Regions from separate parts of the Pseudogemmobacter sp. TB195 genome, predicted to be linked through region 2. Evidence: riboswitches for the same ligand, from Rfam matches in the RefSeq annotation. Region 2 holds a riboswitch; each other region holds the start of a gene.

Region 1 (7,092 bases), on a different contig from region 2:
AGGAAAAGTGCGTGTAATAGTCAGCCATGACAGGCTCCTTGTCAGAAATGGAAAACCCGGCGCGAGGCCGGGCCTGGTCGGGATTGCGGAGGGAAACGGTCAGATGACCGAGGACGTGGCGGCCGCATGGGCGGCCAGCATCTGGCGGTAGAACCGCCGCCGGGCGAGCCTGAGGCCGGGATCCTTGCGGATACTGGGGTGGAAGGCACGGGCTGCGGCGCGCAGGACTGCGAAACCTGCGGCATCAGCTGTCAGGCCGAGAAGGGGGGAGAACGGATCAGGTGCCGGGGTCGGGGTGGCATGCAAAGGCTCAACCTCAGCCTCAATCTTTGGGGTGCGCCCCATCCAGGGTTTCGGACGGATCGCCCGCGCCCAGTCGGCAAAGCTCGGGATATGGCCGAGATCCTCGCGGACATGCTGCTCGCCCACCCAACGGGTCGGGATCACCCGGCCCGAGGACAGCGTCAGCGTCTTGCCGAACACGGTTTCCAGCAGAAAGATGCCTTCGGCATGGTGGCGCAAAGCTCGGTGCCGGAAGTCAGCAAGGATCAGTTTCGAGGAATCGAACCAGGAATGCAGCTCGATGTAATCCTCGACTTGGCCGCCCCATTTTTTCACCGAGGACAGGGAGTGATGATAGGGATGTGCCATGTTCTCCGCCCTCAGAAGCTGTGGTTGAATTGCTCGGACGAGGTGAACCGCTCATTGTAGTCGAGCAGGATCGTCCCGGCCTCGGCGTCGAAATGGAACTCACCAAACGCACCGTCGCAGTTTTCCCATCCGCCATGGCTGTCGGAAAGAAGATCATAGGCCAGGGTCTCGACGGCCTCGGACAGCGAGATAGTGCTGGTCGAAACCTCGCTGATGCCCCAGCTGACCTGCGCGAGCGTGATTTCCGTGTTCGGCATCGGCACCACGGTATCGCCGCAGCGGGCGTCAATATCCTCGACCTGCCCGCTGTCGCCGGCGCCGTCGAAGGTGACAATGATCTCGGTAATCCCGGCGGCGCGCATGGCCGCGAACAGGACCTCCTTGTTCTGTGCCATTGCGGTGGTGTTGAGCGTCTGATGCGCCAGCTGCGAGGCATCGAACTGCGCCATGGCGGCCGCCAGGCTGGCTTCCTGGGTTGTTGCGATATCTTGGGTCATCGGACTTCTCCTGAGAGCAAAGGGACGGGTGAAGCCGACCGGCGCTCTCTCTGGGATCGGAAGGCTCGCCCTTCCCAGACCCCTCCTCGATCTCTCCCGTGCCGGGTTCATCCCGGCTCCGCCGCGCGGCGGAGCCACAGGCGAGTGATCGCGCTCCCCCCGTGGACGGCGCTGCGCACAGCGAAAGCCGCCCGAAGGGGGTGAGGCGCTTGCGCGCCTCACTGCCAGGGGTCGATCTCGAGGGCGATGAGCGTCTCATCGCCATCATATTCATCGGCGGGCATGGCGGCATGGCTGCCATCGCCGGCCTGAAACACGACGATCGAGACCATCAGCGTAGCGGCGAGGCTGGCGGCGAATGCGGTGGCATCTTTCCTGGACATGGGACTGGCTCCTGTCTTTGGAGACGAGGGACCATCCCCCGCTCGACAGGCGCCCGAAGTGTCTGACCGGATCTGCAATCACCCTTGGGCGTTCGGGCCCCTTGCCCGAATCCCCGAGGGCGGCACGCGCGCGTAAGCCGACCCTTTACGGGTTGATTTCAAAGAGACGGATCGGACCAAGGTTTGCGAATGGAAGCGGGGATGGGGCTTTGGCTCTGACAGGTGCCTGATCCCATGACGGGATGCCTCCGCTCGCCACCGGCCTCGGAGCAAGATGGGCGCGTTCTTCGTCGTGTTGAAGACGGTGAAATCCGGTCCGCAAATTGAAGATGAATATTATACGGGAGACACTCACGACCGTCGGCCCCAGACATAAGGCCATGCCGCGCACAAGGAACCGGTGAAGACCACGCGCGGCGATCCTCGAGGAAAAAGGCCCGATACCAGCCAGCCGGCTTTCAGCTCAGACTCGGAAAATACCCCTGCCATTGCTCCAGGCGGGTTGATCAGGCACAAGAGTGGTCATGAGTGATCATATTGGCAGCAAATCCAGCGCAGCGCTTTTCCCGCTGCTGATCGGGACCAGGGCACGCCATGTGCCTGGGTTGCCTGTGCGCTGAGCATGCGCTGACCGCCGGGCAACCCCAGACCATTCCCTTGCAACACATCAGACCGGCACCCTGACGGGGCCGAGGGATTTGTCATGACACTCTGGACTGAACTGGCCCGCGCCTCGACCGAGGCGGGCGACGATATCCTGTTGCGCAAACGCGGCGATATCTATGAGATCCGCTTCAACGGCATCGAGTTGATGTCGAACATCATGTGGCGCTCCGAAGCGGTGCTGGCCGAGCGCAGCCTGCGACAGCTTGGCGGCGCGCCCCAACCTCGCCTGTTGATTGGCGGACTCGGCATGGGCTTCACCCTGCGGGCCGCGCTCGATCTCTCGCCCCCCGATGCGCAGGTCACAGTCTGCGAATTGATCCCGGCGATTGCAGAATGGAATCGCGGGGTTCTGGCCCCGCTGGCCGACCATCCACTGCGCGATCCGCGAGTGCAACTGCGGGTCATGGATGTGATGGATCTGCTTGCCGAAAGCGGCCCAGGCTTCGATGTGATCCTGATGGATACTGACAACGGGCCGGATTTTCTGGTCCGCGATGACAACCAGCGCCTCTACGGACAAACCGGCCTGAACGCGGTGCGGGATGCCCTGCGACCAAGCGGGATTGCGGCCTTCTGGTCTGCTGAGATCTCCGATCCATTTGAGGACAGGCTCAACGAACTTGGCTGGAACTGGCAGCGCGAGGACGTGCAATTGCCCGGCGGGCGGGTGGATGCCTTCCACCATATCTACCTAGCGCGGCAGTTCCAAGGTGAGCGAGTATCACCAGGGTTGGCGGTCGCGGGCCATATTCCGCCCGCACTGGTCTTGGCCCAGCCGGCAGGACCGGACATAAGCTGACATAAGATCAGCTCGGAGCATATCCCTGGACAGCGAACCACTCTTGCTCGCGGCGGCATTTCTGGCGGTCGCTCTGGTCTATGCGGCGGTCGGGCAAGCGGGCGCGTCCGGGTATATCGCGATCATGGGCGTGGCGGGCTTTGAACCGCTCGCCATGAAGACGACGGCGCTTTCGCTGAACCTCCTCGTCGCGGCAATCGGCACAGCCCTTTATCTTCGAAATGGCCGGTTGTCGTGGCGCAATGTCTGGCCCTTTGCCATCCTCGGGTTCCCCTTCTCGATGCTGGGTGGTGCCATCCATCTGCCAGGAACGCTCTATTTCCCATTGGTCGGGGCCGTTCTGATCCTGTCCGCGCTTCAAATGGCACGATCAGCATTTCTCGCCAGCCCCTCCCGCCCGGATACCCCGGTCATGCCGCCATTCATGGCAGCGCTCGTGACCGGGGCGGTCATTGGTTTTGTGTCAGGAACAACGGGAACGGGTGGAGGCGTGTTCCTGGCCCCCGTCATCCTGGGCATGAACTGGGCCACCCCACGCCAGACGGCGGCGACCACGGCCGTGTACAACCTTCTGAACTCGGCCGCAGCGCTGATCGGCGCCTATGCCGCCTGGGACCAGATGCCGTCCACCCTGCCCGGCTGGCTTTGCGCGGTCACAATCGGTGGGACAGCCGGTGCCTGGATCGGCAGTCGCTATCTGTCGGACCGCTGGCTGCGTGGCATCCTCTCGGTCCTGCTGTTCTCATCAGGGATCAAGCTGCTGATGTGATCCGGTCTCCTATCTCGGCCCGTCCAGCTCTCCCGATCTTGCCCTGGGAGCGAAACTTCTCTAACGTTTGCGCCACTTACTCGTTGGGGTGTCCCGGGCAACCGGGGCTGAGAGGCGATAGCCAACCCATCGAACCTGATCCGGTTCATACCGGCGGAGGGAACGGGTAGCTCTAGCATCTCACGGCGGGATTCCGTCCGTGCGCCAAGCCCCCAGAACCAGTCCGTCGGTCACTTTTGGGGGCGACGTGACAACCATCGCATTGACCATTGCAGGCTCCGACAGCGGCGGCGGGGCGGGGATTCAGGCAGATCTGAAGACCTTTTCGGCGCTCGGGGTTTACGGCGCGAGCGTGCTGACCGCGATCACGGCGCAAAACACCTGCGCTGTCACCGCCATTCAAAGCCTGCCCCCCGCCATCGTTCGCGCACAGATCGAGGCCGTCTTCGACGATCTCGCCGTGGGCGCGGTCAAAATCGGCATGCTCGGCGACCCCGAGGCGATCGCAACCGTGGCGACGGCGCTGAAGGACTGCGCGGTGCCGGTGGTGCTCGACCCGGTGATGGTGGCGAAATCCGGCGACCGGCTGCTTGCCGCCGAGGCGATTGCGGCCCTGCGCGAACGCCTGTTGCCGCTGGCCACTGTCCTGACCCCGAACCTGCCCGAGGCCGCCGATCTGCTCGCGATGCCCCCGGCACGCGACCACGCCACCCGGCAGGCACAGGGTGGCGCCCTGCGCGCCATGGACCCGGAATGGGTCATGATGAAGGGTGGCCATGCCGAAGGCCCGGTCTGCACCGATCTGCTGATCGGCCCTGCCCCGCTGGAAATCAGTGCGCCGCGCCTTGCCACCCGCAACACCCATGGCACCGGCTGCACGCTCTCGGCTGCGATTGCCGCCGGGCTGGCGCAGGGTCTGAGCGTGCCCGAAGCCGTGACCCGCGCGCATAGCTATCTGCAAGCGGCCATCGCGGCGGCGGACAGGCTTTCGGTCGGCTCGGGGCACGGGCCGGTGCATCATTTCCATGCCTGGTGGCCAGATGGGGAAAGACGGGCATGAACATCCGCATCCTCGGCGCGGGCGTCATGGGCCTTGTCATCGCCACCGAACTGACCTCACGCGGCCATCGCGTTGAAATCATTGACCCCGCAGGCCCGCCCGGGCCGCATGGCTGCTCATGGTGGGCGGGCGGAATGCTCGCACCGCATTGCGAAGTCGTGGATGCCGAAGAGCCGGTGGAGCGCCTTGGGTTGGCCGCAATCGACTGGTGGGACCGCCACACCGGCGCGGTGGAGCGCAAGGGCACGCTGGTGCTGACGCCCGAGCGCGACAGGGGCGAGCTGGCCCGCTTCGCCCGCCGCAGCCGGAACCACCGCAGCCTCGACGCTGACGGAATCGCGGCGCTGGAACCCGATCTTGCCGGGCGCTTCAACACGGGCCTGTTCTTCGAGACCGAGGCACATCTTTCCCCCCGCAAGGCCTTGCAGGCGCTGAAAAACCGCCTCGACGCCGCCGGTGTCGCGTTCCATTCCGAAGCACCCGCCCCCGCCCTGACCATCGACGCCCGAGGCCTCGCCGCCCGGGACGCACTGCCGGACCTGCGCGGCGTGCGGGGCGAGATGCTGGTGCTGCGCTGCCCCGGCGTCAGTCTCTCGCGCCCGGTGCGAATGCTGCATCCGCGCATGCCCCTTTACATCGTGCCGCGCGGCGATGGCATCTTCATGCTGGGCGCCACGATGATCGAGAGCGACCGGCGCGGCGTGGTCACCGCCCGCTCGCTTCTTGAACTCCTCTCCGCCGCATGGGCGCTGCATCCGGGGTTCGGCGAGGCCGAGGTGCTGGAACTCGGGGCCGATGCCCGCCCGGCCTTCCCCGACAACCTGCCCCGCCTGCGCAGACGTGGCGGCACCCTTTATGCCAACGGGCTTTACCGCCACGGCTTCCTGCTCTCTCCCGCTGTCGCCCGCATGGCGGCGGAGCATATCGAAACCGGCATCACCCCCGAATTCATGGACGAGGTTTCCTGATGGACATCACCCTCAATGGCGAGGCGCGGCAGACTGCTGCCACCACCCTTGCCGATCTGCTGGCCGAACAGGGCCTGACCGCCAAGGTGGCCACCGCCATCAACGGCAGTTTCGTGCCCGCCAGCCTGCGTGCTGCCACCCCGATCCGGCACGGCGACCGGATCGAGGCGCTTTCCGTCATGCAGGGGGGCTGAACCATGCCGGTCTTCTACGGGACAGAGGTCGAGAGCGCGCTGATGCTCGGGACCGCGCAGTATCCCTCGCCCGCAACCCTCGCCGAGGCGTTCCGCGCCTCGAAAGCCGGGATCGCCACGGTCAGCTTGCGCCGCGAACAGGGCGGCGGCCATGCATTCTGGGAGCTGATCCGCGGGCTTGGCACCCGCATCCTGCCCAATACCGCCGGCTGCCACACGGTCAAGGAGGCCGTGACCACCGCCCATATGGCGCGGGAATTCTTCGGCACCGACTGGATCAAGCTGGAGGTGATCGGCCATACCGACAGCCTGCAACCCGATGTCTTCGCGCTGGTCGAGGCCGCGCGGATCCTCGCGGAAGACGGGTTCAAGGTCTTCCCCTATTGCACCGAGGATCTGATCGTCTGCGACCGCCTGTTCCATGCGGGCTGCGCGGTACTGATGCCATGGGGCGCACCGATCGGCTCCGGCCTCGGGATCAACAACGCTTATGGGCTGCGGGCGCTGCGGGCCGAATTCCCCGACACCACCCTCGTCGTCGATGCCGGGATCGGCCTGCCGAGCCATGCCGCCCGCGCGATGGAAATGGGCTATGACGCCGTCCTTCTGAACACCGCCGTGGCCAAGGCGGGTGACCCCGCCGCGATGGCCCGCGCCATGGCGCTGGCGGTCGAGGCCGGACGCGCCGCCCACCGCGCCGATCCGATGGAGCCGCGCGACATGGCCACCCCCTCCACCCCCGTGATCGGAAAGGCTTTCCTCGCATGACCCTGCCGCGTTTCTACCCGATCTTCGACAGCGCCGATTGGATCGCGCGCATGCTGCCCCTTGGCATGCAACTCGTGCAGCTGCGCATCAAGGACCGACCGGAGGCCGAGACCCGCGCCGAGATCCGCCGCGCCCGCGATCTGTGTCGCGCAGCGGGGGCGATCCTCGTGATCAACGATTACTGGCAGATCGCCATCGAGGAAGGCTGCGACTGGCTGCATCTGGGACAGGAAGACCTCGACACCGCCGATCTGGGCGCGATCCGCGCGGCGGGGCTGAAGCTCGGGATCTCCACCCATGACGAGGAGGAGCTCGCCCGCGCATTGGCGGCCAAGCC
Region 2 (7,092 bases):
AGCGGATTGCCCCCCGTCCAGACCACATCCGGGTTGAGCGTCATCACCGCGCCATGGCCAAGTGCCGGCAGCGCCGCCTTCAGCCCGCCGCCGGTCTCGAGGATCTCGGGTTCATGGCTGATGCGGACCGGGCGGCCCCTCAGATGATCGGCGATCTGCTGCGAGAGGTAATGCGTATTGACCACCACCGGGTCGCAGCCTGCCCCGGCCCCCAGATCCAGCGCGCGGTCGAGGAGGCTCTGCCCGGCGACCTCGATCAGAGGCTTCGGTCGGTTCCGGGTCAGCTCTCGCATGCGGGTTCCGAAACCGGCGGCAAAGACCATCAGGGGGAAGGCGGGCTGCATGACCTGATCCTTTCAATGATGGCGGGCGTGGGGTCTGGCAGGAGAGCGAGGGTTTCACCGCGCAGTTCCGCCAGGACCGGATGGGCGAGGTTGCGCAGCAGCTGGCCCCAGACCCGGGGCAGAAAGGCAAGATAGCGATCCTTGCCCGCCACCATGGTCAGCCGCGCGAAAATCCCGATGATCCGCAGCGCCCGAAGCGCGCCAAGCGTGGCATAGGCCGCCGTGATATCGCCCCGCCCTGTCTCTCGCGCGAAATGCGCAACCATCGCGGCCTCGACCCCGGGCGACACGTCACGCCGCGCATCCTGCAACAAGGATACGAGATCATATTCCGGTTGGCCAAGCTGACCGAGCTGGAAATCCAGCAGCCCGACCCGTGCGACACCCTGACGATCGGGCAGCCAGAGAAGGTTCTCGGCATGGTAATCGCGCAGGATCAGGACACGCGGCCCGTCGGCATGGGCGCGGATTGCGACCTCGAGCGCCTTCAGGAACGGCGTCGCATCGGGGCGTGTGCCGGTGGCGGCAAAGCCATAGAATTCCGGCGCCAGAGCGGCTGACGCGGCCCAGTCCTCCGCACTCAGATCTGGCAAAGGGCTGGGCGGCGCAGCGCCTTGCAGGCGGATCAGCACATCCACCGCCGCCGTATAAAGCGGCAGTTCCGCTGCGGCATCGGCCTCGAGCAGCCGTGCATAGATCCCGTCACCGAGATCCTCGATCAGCATGAGGCCCTGCGCCTCATCCATCGCAAGGGTCAAAGGAGGCGAGAGGCCAAGCCCCGCCAGATGCGCGCCGATCCGGTGGAAATCGCCGATATCATCGCCACATCCGGGCGGTGCATCCATCAGAACCGCGCGCTGATCGCCCAGCACCAGCCGCTCATAGGACCTGGCCGAGGCATCCCCCGCGAGATGACTGCGCCAGGCCGCAGCCCAGCCGGCCCGGGCCAGGAACTCTGTCTTTGCAACCTCTCTCATGGCGCCCCAGCGAGGCAGGCGAGGAAACCCTCCGGCCCGGTGACCAGCAGCCGCCGCCCTTCCCCCTCATAGGACAGCGTCACGCGGATCGCCTCGTCAGGCGCATAGTGCCCCAGCCTGTCGGGCCATTCGATCAGCAGGATGTCGCGCCCGATGGCTTCGGCGAGGCCCAGTTCTTCGACCTCGCCAATATGGCTCAGCCGGTAGAGGTCGGCATGCCAGACCTCGCCGGCTTCGGTCTCGTAGCTTTGCACCAGGGTGAAAGTGGGCGAAGGCACGTCGATTTCAGCCCCTGCCATGGCGCGGATCGCCGCGCGGGCGAGATGCGACTTCCCGGCGCCAACCGGGCCTTCCAGCAACACGGTCATGCCAGGGCGCAGGCACAGCCCGAACCGCGCCCCGAACAGGCGCGCCGCCTCTTCATCGGGCAGGAACAGATCGACAGATTTCATGGCGCGAGTTTCGGCTTTTGCCCGGTCAGGCGCAAGCCTCAGCCGATCTGACCGCGCCGCCCGGCAGTCTGGCCGCGGTCCAGCAGGATATGATCGAGGATCACACAGGCCATCATCGCCTCACCCACCGGCACCGCGCGGATGCCGACACAGGGGTCGTGGCGGCCCTTGGTCACAAGGTCGAGCTCCTGGCCGAATTCGTTCACGGTGCGGCGCGGCGTCAGGATCGACGAGGTCGGCTTGACCGCAAAGCGGCAGACCACCGGCTGACCGGTGGAAATTCCGCCGAGGATCCCGCCCGCGTGGTTCGACAGGAACTCGACCCCATCCTGGCCCATCCGCATCTCATCGGCATTCTCGACCCCGGTCAGTGCGGCCGAGGCCATGCCATCGCCGATCTCGACACCTTTGACCGCATTGATCGACATCATCGCACTGGCCAGGTCAGAATCCAGCTTGCCATAAAGCGGCGCGCCGATCCCTGGCGGCACGCCCTCGGCCACCACCTCGATCACCGCACCCACCGAATTATGCGACCGGCGCAGATCGTCGAGATAGACCGCCCAGTCCTGCGCCGCGACAATATCAGGGCAGAAGAACGGGTTCTCGCGGATCTGGCCCGCATCAAACCGCAACCGGTCGATCTTTTTCTCGCCCATCTGCACCATATAGCCGGTGATCGACACCCCGGGCGCGATCATGTCGAGAACCGCCCGCGCAACCCCCCCCGCCGCGACCCGCGCCGCCGTCTCCCGCGCCGAAGACCGCCCGCCGCCGCGATAGTCGCGCAGGCCATATTTCAGATGATAGGCGACATCGGCATGACCGGGGCGGAAGGCATGGGCGATCTCGCCATAATCCTTGCTGCGCTGGTCGGTATTCTCGATCATCAGCTGGATCGGCGTGCCGGTCGTCACGCCGTCAAACACGCCCGACAGGATCTTCACCTCATCCGCCTCACGCCGCTGCGTGGTGAATTTCGAGGTGCCGGGTTTCCTCAGATCCAGCCAGGGCTGAATATCGCCCTCGGTCAGCCGCACGCCCGGAGGACAGCCATCCACCGTGCAGCCAAGCGCCGGGCCGTGACTCTCGCCCCAGGTGGTGACGCGGAAGAGATGGCCGAATGTGTTGAGGCTCATGACGGTGCTCCGTGCTGACAGGGCGGGCTGACACAGGCGGCATAGCGCCCGCCCCTTGCAGGTTACAACCTCATTCCACAAAAAAGTGAAGCGCGGGGTTGAAATGGCACCGCCTGCCCCCATTTCACCGATGCGGGCCGGGCCCCTCTGGCACTCAGGGCCAGTTTCTTTCGGGAAACGCCTGGTGTGATGTCGGACCGCATCGGGAAACGCGCCCGATGGATTGCCCGGCATTTTTCCCGATCCGTATCCACGGTTCAGCTGACGGTCATTCCCTCTGGCGCCTTGTGTAAAGGGCTATGGTCGGATGGAAATCCTGCTGACATTGTTTCTGGGCAAGCCGCTTTGGCTCTGGCTCACCTTCCTTGCAATCGTCCTCGTGCTGCTGGTGCTTGACCTCGGCGTCCTGAACAAGGGCGATGAGGAAATCGGCGTCGCGAAAAGCCTGAAGCTCTCGGCCTTTTATGTCACGCTGGGCGTCCTTTTCGCGGGCTTCGTCTGGTGGCAGATCAGTGCCGAGGCGGCCGGCCTCTACCTGACCGCTTTCGTGGTCGAAAAATCCCTGGCGATGGACAATGTTTTCGTCATCGCGATGATCTTCGGCTTCTTCGCGATCCCCCGCAAATACCAGCACAGGGCGCTGTTCTGGGGCATCCTGGGCGTCATTATCCTGCGAGGGCTGATGATCGGCTTTGGCGCGGCTCTGGTGCAGAACTATCACTGGGTGCTCTATATCTTTGCCGCCTTCCTGATCTTCACCGGCCTTAAAATGCTGCTCGCCAAAGAAGATCACGCGCCGGATATCGCCAGAAACCCCCTGCTGAAATTCCTGCGCAAACGCCTCAATGTCACAGACGAGCTGCATGGGCACGCTTTTACCGTGCGCAAGGAAGAGCCCGGGACCGGCAAGCTGAAGCTCTATGCCACACCCCTTCTGTTGGCGCTGATCATGGTGGAAATCGCCGATGTGATCTTCGCGGTAGATTCGGTCCCGGCGGTCTTCGCGATCACCTCTGACCCCTATATCGTCTTCACCTCGAACATCTTCGCGATCCTCGGGCTGCGCGCGCTCTACTTCGCGCTGGCCGCGATCCTGCACCGCTTCGCCTATCTGAAATATGCGCTGGCCGTGCTGCTGATCTTCATCGGCTCCAAGGTCTTTGTCGCCTCGCTGTTGGATCTCGAGAAATTCCCGGCCTCGGTCTCGCTCGGCGTCACTTTCGCGATCCTCGCCACCGGCGTCGTCGTCTCGCTGTGGAAGACCCGCGGCCAGCCAGCTCATGCCACTCTTCCGGGCGAGCCAGGCGACGACCACCCCGCCCGCCCCTGAAGCCGCAAGGGGCGCTGACCGCGCCCCTTCCTCATTTTCTGTCGCTAAATATCCCGGGGGAGAGGCTCGCCAGAGCCTCGGGGGCAGCGCCCCCTCCCCCGGCTGCCCCTTGCACCCCGCCGGCATTCCCCTATGCTCCGCCCCACCTCGGGGTGCCCGTCACGGGCTGAGATGCGTCATGCGGACCCGTTGAACCTGAACCGGCTCATACCGGCGGAGGGAAGGTGCATCGGATCTCCCCTTGCGCATCGCCCCCGTCGCAACAGGAGGACCTCCATGCGCCCGATGCGCCCCTTCCTTGCGGCATGTCTCGCTTCCCTGCCCCTGGCGGCAGCGGCAGAGACCCCCGTGCTCACCGTCATGACCTATGACAGTTTCACCACCGAATGGGGCCCCGGCCCGGCGGTGGAAAAGGCGTTTGAAGAGGTCTGCGGCTGCGATCTGCGCTTTATCACCGGCGGCGACGGCGCGGCATTGCTGGCGCGCCTCCAGCTCGAAGGTGCCGCCACCGAGGCAGATGTAGTTCTTGGCCTCGACAACAACCTGACTGCCCAGGCGCGCGCGACGGGGCTTTTCGCCCCACATGGCGAAGCGGCCCCGACCGGCCTGCCGGTCGCCTTTGAGGATGATCTCTTCCTGCCATGGGACTGGGGCTGGTTTGCCTTTGTCTATGACCGCACCAGAACCGCGATGCCGCCCGAGGATTTCCGCGCTCTGGGTGACAGCGATCTGAAAATCGTGATCCAGGATCCGCGCTCATCGACGCCGGGCCTCGGTCTGCTTATGTGGGTCAAAGCCGCTTACGGCGATCGCGCGCCCGAAATCTGGACCGGGCTTTCCGACAATATCCTGACCGTGACGCCGGGCTGGTCCGAGGCTTACGGCCTCTTCCTCGAGGGCGAGGCGGATATGGTTCTCTCCTACACCACATCCCCCGCCTATCACCGGCTGGCCGAGAAAGACGACAGCAAAGACTGGGCCGAATTTGCCGAGGGCCATTACCTGCAAATCGAGGTCGCGGGCATCCTCGCCTCCTCAAAGCAGCCCGAACTTGCGAAGGAGTTCATCGCCTTCACCCAGTCGCCGGCCTTCCAGTCGGTGATCCCGGAAACCAACTGGATGTATCCCGCAACCGAGATCGCGCTGCCCGAAGGGTTCGAGACCCATCGTCCGGCGAAATCCCTGTTGCTGACGGCCGATGAGGCGCTGGAGGCGCGGGGCCCTGCGCTGGCGGAATGGCAATCCTCGCTCGGGCAGTAAGCCTTACCGCCGCGCTCCTGGTCACCGCGCCGCTGGCGGCGGTGGCCCTCAGGGCGGGCGGCCTGCGGCTCAGCACGCCCGACCTTGCGGCGCTGCGGTTTACCCTGTTGCAGGCCGGGCTTTCGGCGCTGATCTCGGTCGCGCTGGCGGTGCCGGTGGCAAAAGCGCTGGCGCGGCGGCGCTTTCCCTTGCGGGGCCTTCTGATCACCCTGATGGGCGCCCCGTTCCTTCTGCCGGTGATCGTCGCGGTGATCGGGCTGATCACGGTTTTCGGCCGCTCGGGCTGGGTCAATAGCGGGCTTGCCGCGCTCGGCCTGCCCGGGTTCAGCATTTACGGGCTGCATGGTGTGGTTATCGCGCATGTCTTCCTGAACCTGCCGCTGGCTGTGCGGATGATCCTTCAGGCCTGGGTCTCGGTACCGTCAGAGCGCTTCCGCCTTGCGGCCTCGCTGGGCTTTGGCCCGCGCGACATCGCACGCCATATCGAGCGCCCGATGCTGGCCTCGGTGCTGCCCGGCGCGCTGGCGACGGTTTTTGCGATCTGCCTGACCTCTTTCGCGGTGGCGCTGACGCTGGGCGGCGGCCCGCGTGCGACCACGCTGGAACTGGCGATCTACCAGGCAATCCGGTTCGAATTCGACCTTGGCCATGCGGCGGGACTATCGCTGATCCAGACCGGGATCGGGGCGTTTGCCGCGCTGCTGGCCTGGCGGCTGGCGTCAAGCCCGGGCTTTGGCGCAGGCCTTGACCGCGCGCTTCCGCTGCCCGCGCCTGCGGGCTGGCGGCGCCTTGCGGATGCGGGCTGGCTTTTGCTGGCGGCAGCTTTCCTGCTGTTGCCACTGCTCGCGCTGATCCTGCGCGGTCTGCCGGGGCTGGCGGAGCTGCCGCCCAGCCTCTGGGGGGCCTCGCTGCGGTCGGTTCTGGTCGCCCTGATCTCGACTTTGGTGACGGTGGGGGCAGGGCTGGTCCTTGCGCTGGCGGTGGCCCGCAGGGCAGCGCGGGGGATGGAGCTGACCGCCGTGCTGCCGCTGGCGGCCTCGGGCCTGGTGCTTGGGACCGGGCTTTTCCTGATCGCGCGGCCCTTTGCGTCCCCCGGGCAGCTGGCACTGCCGGTGACGGTGCTGGTCAATGCAGTCATGGCGCTGCCTTTCGTCTACCGGCTTTTGATCACCGATGCCCGCGCGCTTGAGGCGGATTACGGGCGGCTGGCGGCGTCACTGGATCTGCGGGGGGTCGCGCGGTTGCGCTATCTGACCCTGCCCCGGCTGGCGCGGCCTTTGGGATTTGCGGCCGGCGTGGCGGCGGCTTTGTCGATGGGGGATCTGGGCGTGATCGCGCTTTTCGCCAGCGGCCAGGAGGCGACATTGCCGCTTCTGGTGCAGCAGCTGATGGGCGCCTACCGGACTGAGGCGGCGGCCGCGGCGGCACTGGTCCTGATCACGCTCAGCTTCGGGCTCTTTTGGATTTTCGATGCGGGAGGGCGGCATGTTCAGGCTCGATAACCTGGTTCTGGAGCAGGAAGGCTTTCGGCTGTCCGCGGACTGGCAGGCGGAGCCGGGGGCGAAGATCGCGGTGATCGGGCCTTCGGGG
Region 3 (7,092 bases), on a different contig from region 2:
ACCGAGGAAATGGTTCCAGCTGTTCGGGTAGTGAAAGAACAGAAGGCTGCCGGCATCGTTGAAGGGCATGGTGCCCATGCGTTTCGCCACCGCCGCCTTAGTCGACATCGTATAGCTTTCGGCGCCGTTCAGCAGGGGGATGCGGGCGAGCCGCCATTGCATCTGCGGATGGTTGGTGAAGCGCGAGGGCAGGCCGGCCGCCTCGCAGCGCTTCCAGTGTTCGATAATGTCGGGCGAGGCCGAATCAGGCCCCTCCATCGCCGTCATGCGCGGGTTGTCGGAATAGGTCCGGCACAAAGACGGGTGCGCGCCGCCGCAATGATAACATTCGCGGTTGTTCTCGATCACCAGTTTCCAGTTGCCGTTTTCGACGATGGTCGAGCTGAAAGCGACCTTTGCATCGGCAAGGCCCGAGGGGGCCAGATACGACATCAGCTTCGGCGCGAGGTCGGAAATGGGAGGGGGCACTTCGGCAAGGCAGATAAAGACCATGCCGCCAAGATCGACACAGTGCACCTTCTTCAGCCCGAATTTCGAAGGGTCGAAATCCTCGCCCATATCGCGGGCGAAAATGAGCTTGCCCTCGAGGTCATAGGTCCATTGGTGATAGGGGCAGACAAGGTTCGTGGTCGCGCCATTGGTCTTCGCGCAAAGCCGCTGACCGCGATGGCGGCAGACATTGTGGAACGCGCGGATGCGATTGTCTTTGCCCTTGATGATCACCACCGGATAGGCGCCGATCTGCAGCGTGGCAAAGGCGCCGGGTTTCTCCAGCTCGCAGCCCGGAATGGCAAAGAGCCATTCACGATACCAAAGATGTTGAAGATCGGCCTCCAACACCCCGGGATCACAATATAAATCGCGCTCTAAGGCATAGCCGCTCCGGCGTGCCAGCAGGCGGGAAAGGGTTTCGGACTGGCTCAGCATTTGCTGTCCTTCGCGTTAGCCCGGGCGGGTCGCACAGGCAGGTTTGACGTGCGGTGGACAACAGGCGGCGAAGGGCCCGCGCGGGGATGGACCCGCGAGCCGGTTGCCGCTTCGCCGCCCACCGCGGCTCGACATCTCGTGCAAGGCTGGTTTCCGGGCTTGGCGAGCGGTCTTTTCAACCCTGGTCGCGATACCTTCCCGGGCTCCTCCGCCCAGTGGTCCTTATCGCGCCTCTCAGCCTCTACCGTTGCGGGGGCAGCGCCGGCTTTGACCCCTTGCAGGGCCGCACCGGCTTCCCAATTCTCCGCTGTCGCCAGCGGCACCTTGCGAGGCTGAATTGATCACAGTGCGGCGGCCGGGATTGTCTGTTTGCGACATGTCGCAAAGCGGAACAGACAGCGGCCCTGTAAGCAGCCTCATTCGCGCAGAAAGCGGGATTTTGCCGGTTGCCAAACGAAAACGCGGCGCTTAACGATTGGGCAACTTACTCGTTGGGGTGTCCCGGGAAACCGGGGCTGAGAGGCCGCAAGGCTAACCCATCGAACCTGATCCGGTTCATACCGGCGGAGGGAACGGGTGGTCTGATTGTGTCTCTGGCGGCCCGTTGCGGCCTGCCCGGGCACCAGTCTCCCCAAATCTTTTCGCCGGTCATTGGGGGCATGATGACGGCGATAGCTTTGACCATAGCGGGGTCTGATTCCGGCGGCGGCGCGGGGATTCAGGCCGATCTTAAAAGTTTCGCGGCAATGCGCGTCTATGGCGCCAGCGTGATCACCGCGATCACGGCCCAGAACACAAGGGCGGTGACCGCGGTGATGGCCCTGCCAGCGCGGCTGGTCCGGGCGCAGCTGGAGGCGGTGTTCGATGATCTTGCCGTGGGTGCGGTGAAGATCGGGATGCTGGGCGATCCGGAACTGGTCGCGACCGTGGCGGCGGCGCTGAAAGGGCGTGATCTGGCCCTGGTGGTTGATCCGGTGATGGTGGCAAAATCCGGTGACCGGTTGCTCGCGGCCGAGGCTGTCGCAGCACTGCGCGAGGCGCTTTTGCCGCTCGCGACGGTTTTGACCCCGAACCTGCCCGAAGCGGCAGATCTACTGGGCGAGGCCCCGGCCAGCAGCCATGAGGCGCAGGAAGCGCAGGGGCGCGCGCTCCTGTCGCTCGGGCCGGCCTGGGTGTTGATGAAAGGCGGTCATGCCGGGGGGGCAGCGTGTCGCGATCTGCTGATCGGCCCTGTATCCCATGTGTTCACGGCAGAACGCCAGCAGACCAAAAATACGCATGGCACAGGATGCAGCTATGCCGCAGCGATTGCGGCCGGGCTGGCGCAGGGGATGGCTGTCCCCGATGCGGTGGCGCGGGCGCATCGCTGGCTCCAGGGGGCGATCCGGGCGGCGGATGCGCTGCAAATCGGTTCCGGCCATGGGCCGGTGCATCATTTCCACGCGCTCTGGCCGCAATCATGAGCCGCGTCCATATTCTCGGGGCCGGTGTCATGGGCCTTGTGATGGCCAGCGAACTTACGGCGCGCGGTCATGAGGTCACGATTTCTGACCCGGCCGGCGGCCCAGGGCCGCAGGCCTGTTCCTGGTGGGCTGGTGGTATGCTGGCGCCATATTGCGAGGCGGAATCGGCAGAGGAACCGGTTGAACGGCTTGGGGCCGGCGCGGCCGCCTGGTGGCAATCCCATACCGGGCTGGTTACCGGGGCCGGGACGCTGGTTCTGGCCGATCCGCGTGACCGGGGCGATCTGGCGCGTTTTGCGCGGCTGACCAAAGGGCACCAGGCCATTGGCGGGGACGGGATCGCGCAGCTTGAGTCCGATCTGGCAGGCCGTTTCCGTGAGGGGCTCTTCTTCAGAACCGAAGCGCATCTCGCCCCGCGCGCGGCGCTTGGCGAACTGGCCCGCCGTCTCGCGGCCCGGGGGATCGTGGTGACGTCCGAGCCGTCAGGGGCGCCGGTTACCATCGATTGCCGGGGGCTGGCGGCTCGGGACAGTCTTGGCGATCTGCGCGGCGTGCGTGGTGAGATGCTGCTGATCCGCTGCGAGGGCGTGAGCCTGTCGCGCCCGGTCCGCCTGCTGCATCCGCGTATCCCGCTTTACATCGTGCCGCGCGGCGACGGGCATTTCATGCTTGGCGCCACGATGATCGAAAGCGGATGGCGCGGGCCGGTCACGCTGCGGTCGATGATGGAGCTGATGGCGGCGGCCTGGACGATCCATCCCGGTTTTGGCGAGGCCGAGCTGATCGCGACCGGTTCTGACGCGCGCCCCGCTTTCCCCGACAACCTGCCCAGGATCCGGCGCCGGGGGGATGTGATCTTTGCCAATGGTCTCTACCGCCACGGCTTCCTGCTCTCCCCCGCCTGCGCGCGGATGGTGGCGGAACATATCGAGACCGGCGCGCAGCCCGAGTTCATGGATGAGGTGAGGATATGAGAGTTTTCGTGAATGGAGAGGCAAGGCAGACCGGGGCGAGAACCCTGGCCGCTTTGCTTGAGGAACAGGGCTTTGGCCCGGCCGTGGCGACTGCGGTGAATGAGGTCTTCATCGCCAAAGCCGCGCGGCTGGAAACAGAAATACAAGAGGGCGACCGGGTCGAGGTTCTCGCCGCCATGCAGGGGGGCTGAGATGCCGGTATTCTACGGGACTGCTGTTGAAAGCTCGCTGATGCTGGGCACGGCGCAATATCCCTCGCCGAAGATCCTGGAAGCGGCGTTTCGCAGCTCTGAGGCCGGGATCGCTACGGTCTCATTGCGCCGCGAGCAGGGAGGTGGCAGTGACTTCCGCGCGCTTGTGGCAGATCTTGGCGCGAAGATTCTGCCCAATACCGCCGGCTGCCATACGGTGAAAGAGGCCGTGACCACGGCCCATATGGCGCGCGAGCTGTTCGCGACAGACTGGATCAAGCTCGAAGTGATCGGCCATACCGATACACTGCAGCCTGATGTCTTCGGCCTTGTTGAAGCCGCCCGCATCCTGATTGCCGACGGGTTCAAGGTCTTTCCCTATACGACCGAGGATCCTGGCGTCTGTGCGCGCCTGGTCGAGGCCGGTTGTGAGGTGCTGATGCCCTGGGGCGCGCCGATTGGCTCGGGGCGGGGGCTGATGAACGAATATGGGCTGCGCGTGCTGCGGGCAGAGTTTCCCGATCAGGTTCTGGTGGTCGATGCCGGGATCGGGCTGCCTTCCCATGCGGCGCGGGCGATGGAGCTGGGCTTTGATGCGGTGCTTCTGAATACGGCGGTGGCGAAGGCCGGTGATCCGGCGCGGATGGCCGGGGCCATGGCCGGCGCTATCCGGGCGGGCAGGGCGGCCTATCTCGCGCAGCCGATGGAGCCGCGCGATATGGCCGCGCCCTCGACGCCGGTGGTGGGGAGGGCGTTTCTCGCATGACCCTGCCGCGTTTTTATCCGATTTTCGACTCTGCTGCCTGGGTGGCGCGGATGCTGCCGCTTGGGGTCCGGCTGGTGCAGCTGCGCGTCAAGGATCGCAGCGCTGACGAGACGCGCCTTGAGATCCGCGCAGCGCAGGCTTTGTGCCGCGCGCATCAGGCGATCCTTGTGGTCAATGATCACTGGCAGCTCGCAATCGAGGAAGGCTGTGACTGGATCCATCTCGGACAGGAGGATCTTGATGCCGCCGATCTTGAAGCGATCCGGCGCGGCGGGCTGCGGCTCGGTATCTCGACCCATGATGAAGAAGAACTGGCGCGCGCGCTGGCGCTGGGCCCGGATTACATCGCGCTGGGTCCGGTCTGGCCGACGATCCTGAAACAGATGAAATGGCATCAGCAGGGGGTGGAAAAGCTCGCCGTCTGGAAAGCGCGGATCGGGGATATGCCGCTGGTGGCGATCGGCGGGATGACGCCTGCGCGCGCGGCAGAGGCCTTTGCCGCCGGGGCGGATCTGGTTTCGGTGGTGACCGATATCACGCTGAACCCCGACCCTGAGGCACAGGTGCGGCACTGGCTTGAGGTGACGGCATGAGCCGCTATGCGCGCCAGACCCTGCTGCCCGGGATCGGGGCCGGGGGGCAGGCGGCTTTCGCCCAGGCGCATCTGCTGGTCGTGGGGGCCGGGGGGCTGGGCGTGCCGGCGCTGCAATATCTGGCCGGCGCCGGAATCGGGCGTATCACCGTGATCGACCCGGACCGCGCCGAGGAAAGCAACCTGCACCGCCAGCCGCTTTATGCAGGCGGGATCGGCGCGCCGAAGGCCGCACTTGTCGCAAATGCACTGCGGCTGCTGAACCCTGACTGTCAGGTGACGGCGCTGGTCGCGCATTGCGATCCTGAAAATGCGCCCGACCTGGTGGCAGAGGCCAATCTGATCCTCGATTGCGCTGACAGTTTCGCCGCGAGCTATCTGCTCTCCGACCTGTGCCACCGCGCCGGGAAGCCGCTGGTATCGGCCTCGGCGCTGGGGCTTTCGGGCTATGTCGGAGGGTTTTGCGGCGGTGCGCCTTCGCTCAGGGCGGTGTTCCCCGACCTGCCGGAAACCCTTGCGACCTGCGCCAGTGCCGGCGTGCTTGGTCCGGTGGTGGGGATGCTCGGCACGCTCATGGCGCAGATGGCGCTGGCGCATCTGGCGGGGATCACGCCATCGCCGCTTGGCCAGCTGATCCGCTTTGACATGGCGGGCTGGCGGTTCAGCAGCTTTCGCTTTGACACAGCACCCGAGCCGGAGACGGCTTTCCCTTTCATCGCCAGGTCTGCGATCCGCCCCGGCGATTACGTGATCGAGCTGCGCGACCGCGCCGAGGCGCCACTTGGCGTCACCCCGGATGCCCATCGCTTCGCGCCTGACCAGATCACGGGGGCCACGCCCGCGCCACATGAGCGCATCGTACTCGCCTGCCGCTCCGGCCTCCGGGCCTGGCGCGCGGCGGCGCAGCTCCACCCGATTTTTCCAAATGAGATCGCGCTGATCGCCGATCCGCCCCTGACGGAGACCGAGATATGACCCGTTTCGCCCTGGCCCTGCTGGCCGCTGTCGCGCTGACCGCTGTCTCGCTGACCGGGCCCGCCCGGGCAGAGGACCGTATGACCCTGATCCTCGACTGGTATGTGAACCCGGACCATGGCCCGGTGATCATCGCCCGGGAAAAGGGCTTTTTCAAAGAGCAGGGGCTTGAGGTCGAGATCATCGCGCCTGCCGACCCGACGGAGCCTCCGAAACTGGTCGCGGCGGGCCAGGCCGATCTGGCGGTCTCCTATCAGCCGCAGCTGCATCTCCAGGTCCATGAAGGGCTGCCGCTGGTTCGTGTCGGCACTCTGATTGCCACCCCGCTCAATTGCCTGATGGTGGCGGCAGACGGGCCGGTGCAGAGCCTTGGCGATCTTAAGGGAAAGCGGATCGGCTATTCGGTTTCGGGCGTCGAATCGGCGTTGCTGTCGGGGATGCTGGCCAGCGCCGGGCTGACGGCGGGGGATGTCGAACTGGTCAATGTGAACTGGTCGCTGACGCCCGCGCTTCTGACCGGCCAGGTTGATGCGGTCATCGGGGCGTTTCGCAATTTCGAACTGACGCAGATGCAGCTTGCCGGCGGCGACGGGCGCTGTTTCTACCCCGAAGAGGCCGGGATCCCCGCTTATGATGAGCTGATCTTTGTGGCCCGTACCGGGTTTGACCAGGATCGCGTGACCCGCTTCCTGACCGCGATCGAGCGCGCGACGGCCTATATGATCAACCACCCCGAGGCCGCATTCGAGGCTTTTGCCGCCACCGCGCCGGATCTGTCCGACCCGCTCAACACCAAAGCTTGGGCCGACACATTGCCGCGTTTCGCCCATTCACCGGCGGCGCTGGATCATGGGCGCTATGCGAGATTCGAAGCGTTTTTGCAGCAATCGGGTCTGACAGACAGCATCCTGCCGGTCTCGCGCCTGGCGATTGACCCGGGGGCAGCAGAATGAGCCTTCCTGATTACGGATCCGGATTTGCCGCCCTGCGTGCCGCCTGTCCCGAGGACTGGAACGCCTATACGCGGCACGCCTTTCTCGACGCGCTGCAGGATGGCTCGCTGCCACGCGCGGATTTTCTCAGCTATATGCGCCAGGACTATGTTTTCCTGATCCATTTCGCCCGTGCCTGGTCGCTTGCCGTGGTCAAGGCCGGCAATCTGGCCGAGATGCAGGCGGCCAGCGCGACGGTCCACGGACTTCTT

The links. A riboswitch is a leader RNA that binds a small molecule or an ion and turns the genes downstream of it on or off. The one in region 2 is predicted to bind thiamine pyrophosphate.
Region 1: it holds a riboswitch for thiamine pyrophosphate, as region 2 does, so the genes downstream of both, thiD (bifunctional hydroxymethylpyrimidine kinase/phosphomethylpyrimidine kinase) here and thiB (thiamine ABC transporter substrate binding subunit) in region 2, are expected to answer to the same signal.
Region 3: it holds a riboswitch for thiamine pyrophosphate, as region 2 does, so the genes downstream of both, thiD (bifunctional hydroxymethylpyrimidine kinase/phosphomethylpyrimidine kinase) here and thiB (thiamine ABC transporter substrate binding subunit) in region 2, are expected to answer to the same signal.

Annotation. Positions count from the first base shown of each region.
Region 1 is NZ_JBZEGG010000035.1:324-7,415, forward strand. Features, by position in the region: partial or broken gene AC4FS3_RS25575 (hypothetical protein) at 1-28, opposite strand, end outside; partial or broken gene AC4FS3_RS25580 (DUF6915 family protein) at 292-651, opposite strand; gene AC4FS3_RS25585 (DUF6878 family protein) at 663-1,148, opposite strand; gene AC4FS3_RS25590 (hypothetical protein) at 1,367-1,531, opposite strand; gene AC4FS3_RS25595 (spermidine synthase) at 2,235-2,996, shown strand; gene AC4FS3_RS25600 (sulfite exporter TauE/SafE family protein) at 3,040-3,765, shown strand; TPP riboswitch at 3,840-3,944, shown strand; gene thiD (bifunctional hydroxymethylpyrimidine kinase/phosphomethylpyrimidine kinase) at 4,013-4,825, shown strand; gene AC4FS3_RS25610 (FAD-dependent oxidoreductase) at 4,822-5,793, shown strand; gene thiS (sulfur carrier protein ThiS) at 5,793-5,987, shown strand; gene AC4FS3_RS25620 (thiazole synthase) at 5,991-6,755, shown strand; gene AC4FS3_RS25625 (thiamine phosphate synthase) at 6,752-7,092, shown strand, end outside.
Region 2 is NZ_JBZEGG010000009.1:19,340-26,431, reverse strand. Features, by position in the region: gene AC4FS3_RS10715 (nucleotidyltransferase family protein) at 1-344, opposite strand, end outside; gene AC4FS3_RS10710 (aminoglycoside phosphotransferase family protein) at 323-1,321, opposite strand; gene tsaE (tRNA (adenosine(37)-N6)-threonylcarbamoyltransferase complex ATPase subunit type 1 TsaE) at 1,318-1,773, opposite strand; gene aroC (chorismate synthase) at 1,812-2,912, opposite strand; gene AC4FS3_RS10695 (TerC family protein) at 3,220-4,242, shown strand; TPP riboswitch at 4,381-4,481, shown strand; gene thiB (thiamine ABC transporter substrate binding subunit) at 4,528-5,502, shown strand; gene AC4FS3_RS10685 (thiamine/thiamine pyrophosphate ABC transporter permease ThiP) at 5,478-7,004, shown strand; gene AC4FS3_RS10680 (thiamine ABC transporter ATP-binding protein) at 6,988-7,092, shown strand, end outside.
Region 3 is NZ_JBZEGG010000014.1:131,478-138,569, reverse strand. Features, by position in the region: gene AC4FS3_RS15650 (aromatic ring-hydroxylating oxygenase subunit alpha) at 1-927, opposite strand, end outside; cobalamin riboswitch at 1,055-1,269, opposite strand; TPP riboswitch at 1,410-1,516, shown strand; gene thiD (bifunctional hydroxymethylpyrimidine kinase/phosphomethylpyrimidine kinase) at 1,590-2,390, shown strand; gene AC4FS3_RS15640 (FAD-dependent oxidoreductase) at 2,387-3,364, shown strand; gene thiS (sulfur carrier protein ThiS) at 3,361-3,555, shown strand; gene AC4FS3_RS15630 (thiazole synthase) at 3,557-4,321, shown strand; gene AC4FS3_RS15625 (thiamine phosphate synthase) at 4,318-4,914, shown strand; gene AC4FS3_RS15620 (HesA/MoeB/ThiF family protein) at 4,911-5,888, shown strand; gene AC4FS3_RS15615 (ABC transporter substrate-binding protein) at 5,885-6,841, shown strand; gene AC4FS3_RS15610 (TenA family protein) at 6,838-7,092, shown strand, end outside.